DNA from 2 places in the Shewanella sp. K8 genome. Region 1 is predicted to be linked to the other one. Evidence: riboswitches for the same ligand, from Rfam matches in the RefSeq annotation. Region 1 holds a riboswitch; the other holds the start of a gene.
The links. A riboswitch is a leader RNA that binds a small molecule or an ion and turns the genes downstream of it on or off. The one in region 1 is predicted to bind cobalamin.

Region 1 (3,112 bases):
CCAACCGGGCCAGTCCGGCCAGTAGCTATTTGGGACGGCAGGCCCTTGGCTATATCGCCGCCAGGCCTGAATGGCAGGTGCGTTTTCTTGCCTGGTTTGTCCCTGTGTGCCTCAAGTGGGAGCCGCCAAGTAAAGGCGAGGGCGTCTCTGGCCTCGAACTTTCACTGCAATTGGCGCTCGGCCGCCGCTACCCTGAGTTTACCCTGGCACTGCTCGATGGCATTCGTAGCCTGTTTTTAGAGCATGAACTGGCGAAGATGGTCTTCTCCCTGCACCTGACCAAGCTGCAACGCAAACCTTGGAGCACGGAAATTCAGGGGCAATTCCATGCCTTGTTATTGAGGCGGCAAATGCCTTTGGGTAACAAAGGATTTGCCCACACCGAATTGAGCCGCTTGGTATGTCTTGGCTGGCTTTTGAATAACCTGGAATCGCTGCCCGATGTTTGGCGCGGCGCTACTGCAACCTTGCTCAAGGCGCTCGCAGCGCAGCCGCCACTGAATCCTTTGAGCCGTAAACAGCGTAAAAAACAAGCGCTGCATTGGCGCTATATTCTTGGCAACCTGGCATCCAAGTTTAACTCAGGTGCAATCGGTCGAAAGCGTCAGACACAACTGGCACAGATTGAAACCGATATCCAGGTGCTGGCCGCCAGCCGTGGTTTTACGCTGAGCAGATAAGATGAAAAAGCGCCGGCTGGCTGTTCATGGCTATTTATGGCTATGAATATGGCGATATTTGTAAACCAATGACGACTGACAGGGTGAGATATCTCTGATTTTGTGGCGGATGGAAGGTAAATCTCTTTTCTGTCACTTTGCAGTTCATTCAGGTATGTTAAAATTGTTCGCTGTTTCAGGGAGTAAGAAACTCTGATGAAACTTTGGTTGCCTTAAGCCATTCAATAATTGGTGCGGCGTTATCGGATCTTGGATCTGTTATTGGGAGAAAACATGGAACATTTCATCGGAGCCATCAAAAAATACGCCGACTTTACCGGTCGGGCCCGTCGGACAGAATACTGGATGTTCACTCTGTTCTATATCATTTTCAGCCTGGTTGTCAGTGCTATTGACTATGCGCTGGGTACCACAGTGCTGGGGCTGATTTATTCTTTGGGCCTGTTGTTGCCCTCTATTGCGGTTGCCGCGCGTCGTCTGCACGACACTGACCGCAGTGGTTGGTGGCAGTTGTTGGCATTAATCCCTATCATAGGTTGGATAGTGTTGCTGGTCTTCTACTGCCAGGACAGCGAAGTGGGTGACAACCGCTTTGGCAGTAACCCCAAAGAGCTGGGTTAAGATAATGGAAAGGGAGCCTCGGCTCCCTTTTTGTTTTCAGGGTAAATCTGCGGCGGTCAGTCGTCGTCAAAATTAGACATTCATCCATATAGACGTCTATAATGCCCGCTCTCGGCCAGGCCGGGAATGACAGCACAGTATTTCAGTCAACCTCTCGTGGTGCCCCGGAATGAAAGACCGGGGATAATCGGGAAGCCGGTGAGAATCCGGCACTGCCCCCGCAACGGTAAATGGTGAGAGACAGGCGCGCCCAAGTGGTGTCATAAAAGCCGGGTCTTGCGCGGTCAACCGCATAGCCAAAGTCCGGAGACCGGCCCTGGAGGTATTTCGATGATTTCGGTGGGCAGATCTCGAAATGCGGCAGCCAAGGGGCTCTCCCTGCCGTGGCACTCTTGCCCCGTTTCCCTTTCAGGAGTCAAAGGAAAATGGGTTTCAAACTAAATCATCTCGCGCTGCTCTGCGGTGCATTTACATCAGTTCCCGTCATGGCGAGTGCTACAACCCAGGCCGTGGATGAACAGCTGGTGGTCATTGGCCGTCAGGATGACACGCCGCTCAATATTGCCGCCAATGTGGTGGTCATAGATGCCGCCGATATTCAGCAAAGCGGTGCCAGTAATCTGAGCGAGTTGCTGCGTGGCCGCAGTGGCATTCAAATATCGGACAATAACTCAGGGCCTGTGCTGGCGATGCGCGGTTTCTCTTCCAGCCAAGCGGTGAATAACACCCTGATACTGATAGATGGTCGCCGACTCAACAATATCGATATTGCCGCCCCCAGCCTGAGTGCCATTGCGGTCAATCAGATTGAAAGGGTAGAGATCCTTTCCGGCAGCGCCGGGGTGCTCTATGGTGATCAGGCAGTCGGCGGAGTGATCAATATTATCACCAAGGCGCCCAGTGCCAGCGGTGGCAACCTGACCCTCTCCGGTGGCAGTTTTGACACCTACGAAGGCCGTGGGGATCTGTCCGGCGCCATCAATGACAACTGGCGTTACTATTTGGCTGCTGCTTACAACGAGAGCGACAACTACCGTAGAAACAATGCCAACGAAACCGGTTCTGTGCTGGGGCGTCTGCAATATGATTCAGAGTTGACCAACTTCTTTGTCGAAGGCAGTTACTACGATAACAAGCGCCAGACTCCAGGCTCACTGACCCTGGCTCAGTTTGAAGCCGACCCACGCCAGGCGACATCGACGCCGGGTGATTACAACCATGAGATGACTTCTGCCTGGCGTGCTCATCTCCAGCGCCAGGTGCACGCCAACTGGGCCCTGGCTGCGGACCTCAACTACAGTGATACTCTGGTGTCCAGTGTCAGCTATGGCAGCCCAGGTCGTAACGAGCGCTCGCTGTTGGAATTCAATCCCAAGGCGCTGGGGCGTTATCAGACCCGCAACGGTGAGCTGAGCATAGTCATAGGCGCCGATATTCAACGGGGTGAAACCGAGTTCGATCTCAGTTATATGCAGCGCAGCAATACCCAAACCATGACCAGCACCTATCTACAGGCCAATGTGCCGCTGACCAACAGCCTGAGCTATGTGGTGGGCGGGCGCTATGCCAAGGTCAAGGATGAACTCAAGGACGGTCAGATTTACCCCAATGGCATAGATTTGGATGAAGACGCTCACGCGCTCGAGTTGGGGCTCAACTATCGGCCGCTGGAAGGCCACAGATTCTATCTTCGCGGTGATGAGAGTTTCCGTTTCGCCAAGGTCGATGAGCAAGCTTATACGCCGCCAACAGTCGTCGGCCTCAAGCCGCAGACCGGCCGTTCCATTGAAGCCGGCTGGGATTGGACCTTG
Region 2 (3,112 bases), on a different contig from region 1:
TGATGTCGGCGCCACCGGCGATCAGCGCCTCGGTGGATTCGCTGTAGGCCAACACAAGATCGTCGAAATGTATGTTGCGAAAGCCGGGGTCATTCACATCCGGGCTGATGGAACAGGTGCGGTTGGTGGGGCCGAGCACCCCGGCCACATAGCGGGGAATACCGCTGGCGGCAGCCACTTCATCGGCCACTTCTCGGGCGATTCTGGCGCCTTGATAATTGATCTCCGCCGCCAGGCTCTGCATCTCGTAGTCGGCCATGGCAATGGTGGTGGCGTTGAAGGTGTTGGATTCTATGATGTCGGCACCGGCCAGCAGGTATTCCCTGTGAATGGTCTTGATGATCTCGCTCTGGGTCAGTACCAGCAGATCATTGTTGCCTTTGACATCGCAATGCCAATCTTTGAAGCGCTCGCCGCGGTAATCGGCTTCTTCCAGCTTGTAGTCCTGGATCATGGTGCCCATGGCGCCATCTAAAATCAGGATCCGCTCTTCGAGGGTCTGTTTGAGCTTGAGCTCTGTCTGGCCTGGGGAGTGCTGGGAAGTCGCCATAGGGTTACCTTTCATACCTGTCTTATTGCTGTTTTACATTCGCGGCGCTTGGCATCCGCGACATCATCTCTGCCAACCTGACGCCCGGGACACTATCTGGCATGATAGCCAAAGGCGTGTGTGGGCGCGGAAAGTTATTTTGGACATTTATACGTATAGACGTCCATAATATACGGATTCCGGCGGCCTGCGGCAAGGTTAAATTGGCCCGGTAACCACCGGACTCTGACGGGAGAAGTGTGTGGCTGAACATAGGCAACTGAATATCTATCTGCTGCGGCACGGCGAATGTGAAGGCGGCGAGATTATCCGCGGCCGCAGTGATGTGGCCCTGAGCGATGAGGGCAGAGCGCAGATGTGGCGCAGCTGGCGGGCTATCAGTAGTGCGCTGGAGCAGTTGCCGAGCCAGCCCGAACGCCTGACGCTGCTGAGTTCTCCGGCCCTGCGTTGCCAGGCTTTTGCCACCGAGCTCAAGGCCGATATGCCTGACTATTTCCCGGCGCCGCTGCAGCAGCATGACTGGCTCTGGGAGCTGGACTTCGGTGACTGGGACGGCATGAAGGTGGCGAGTGTCTATCAGCAGCATAGCGAGGCGGCTGAAGCCTTCTGGCGTGACCCCGTGGCCAATACTCCGCCGGGCGGGGAATCGCTGCCAGCCTTTCGTAGCCGGGTGTTGGATGGCTGGCAGACTATGGTGCAGCGCTGGCTTGCTAGAGAGGTTAGTTCTTCCGAAAGCTCTGTTTCAGGAGATTCTGGTTCTTCAGCAAGCGCCGATGCGGCACTGATCCTGACTCACAGCGGGGTTATCCGGTTGCTACTGGCCGAGATTTTGCTGCCGGGGCAGATGCCGCCTGCGGCAGTGTTCAACGCCTTGGAGCTACCTTATGCGGCCTGGGTCAGAATAACCCTCTATGCCAGCCGTGATGCCAGCGGTGAAAGTGACCAAGAATGGCAGTGTTTCAGCAAGCTCCACTGGCCGCAATAGTACGGGCCTTAGCCTAACGCCCGGCGGTGATTGCGCCAGGCAATTGTGCCGGGCGATAAAACCGGGATAATAACCCCAAATGGCCGCCAAGTGCGGCAGCAGCCAGGGTGTTGGCACCTTTGCAGGTGAACCAACCCAGGGAACCGGGAAAGCCCGGACTGTGCCCGCAACTGTGAGTCGTCTTTGGCGACGAGTCAGGAGACCTGCCCAGGCTGATAAACCAAACCAGAAACCCGGGCGGGTAAACCGGGGGAGCGAATAGATGATTCTTCCACTGCAGCCTGAGCCTTCTGCCGGTCACAGGCTCAATGTCGGGGGGCGGTTATGAGCCTGGCACTCAAGGTGCAACAGCTTAGCTGGCTTCCCGGTGGCCACAGCGTATTGGCCGATGTGGGCTTTGAGCTGCCAAGCGGCAAGATGCTCGGGCTCATAGGCCCCAATGGTGCCGGGAAGTCGAGCCTGCTGCGCTGCCTCTATCGTTATATCCGCCCGGACCGCGGCCAGATCCAGCTGTTTGGGCAGGATATCAATAGTTTGTCAGCCAAAGCCTTCGCCAAAGAGGTGGCCGTGGTGCTGCAGGATACCCCAGCCCAGTTGGCACTGGATCTGACTCAATTAGTGGCCATGGGACTGACTCCCCACAAGGGGTTGTTTGATATGCCATCGGCGGCCGACAAGGCCCAGGTGCAGGCGGCATTGGCGCAGGTCGGGTTGCAGCACAAGGCCGCAGAGCCCTTCGCGCAGCTTTCCGGCGGAGAGAAGCAAAGGGCCTTGATTGCCCGCGCCATAGTGCAGCGCCCCAAGCTTTTGATCCTGGACGAGCCCACCAATCATCTGGATATCCGCTATCAGATCCAGATCCTCGAGCTGGTGCGCAGCCTGGGGGTCACAGTGATCGCCTCGATTCACGATCTCAATCTGGCCTCGGCCCTGTGTGACGAACTCTTGCTGCTGGATAACGGCCGCCGTATTGCCCACGGCTCGCCCCAGAGCGTATTGACCGAAGACAGAATTGCCGGTGTCTTCGGCGTCTGCTGCCAGGTGGGGACGCATCCGCAGTTGGGACGGCCGCTGATCCACTACTTTTACGGCTATCAGTCGCCAGAGCCTGGTCACGGCAAGGCTCACGGCGCTGCGATAGTCGAGCCAATGGCAGGGCCTGCCTCGGCCGAAACCTGTGTTGCCCACAAGGAAACTGACCGGCGCCCAGGCTCGGTGGGAGGTGGCGCATGACTACTTCCATGGTCGCACCGGGGCGCTCGCTTATCGGCTGGTTTCTCAAGCCCTTGCCCAGACTTTACTGGTGCTGGCTGCTGTTGCTGCTCGGCACTGTGTTGACACCCTTGGCCGCCGCCGGTTTTGGCGCCGCCGATATCAGTCTCTTCGATGTGGCAAGAGTGATTGGCAAACACCTGCTGGGCGTGGGTGAGCCTTCTGCCATCAGCGAGCGTATCGTCTGGGATCTGCGCCTGCCGCGTATCTTGCTGGCCTTTATCGCCGGCAGCGGTCTGGCATTGTCGGGTTATGTATTGCAGGCGGTGACCCGCAACCCGCTGGCCGATCCTTACCTGTTCGGT

Region 2: it holds a riboswitch for cobalamin, as region 1 does, so the genes downstream of both, ON072_RS08045 (ABC transporter ATP-binding protein) here and ON072_RS08800 (TonB-dependent receptor) in region 1, are expected to answer to the same signal.

What each region holds. Positions count from the first base shown of each region.
Region 1 is NZ_JAPEHY010000013.1:12,596-15,707, forward strand. Features, by position in the region: gene ON072_RS08790 (DUF3592 domain-containing protein) at 1-680, shown strand, start outside; gene ON072_RS08795 (DUF805 domain-containing protein) at 954-1,301, shown strand; cobalamin riboswitch at 1,442-1,634, shown strand; gene ON072_RS08800 (TonB-dependent receptor) at 1,727-3,112, shown strand, end outside.
Region 2 is NZ_JAPEHY010000011.1:61,558-64,669, forward strand. Features, by position in the region: gene metH (methionine synthase) at 1-550, opposite strand, end outside; gene ON072_RS08040 (histidine phosphatase family protein) at 792-1,535, shown strand; cobalamin riboswitch at 1,624-1,760, shown strand; gene ON072_RS08045 (ABC transporter ATP-binding protein) at 1,860-2,768, shown strand; gene ON072_RS08050 (FecCD family ABC transporter permease) at 2,765-3,112, shown strand, end outside.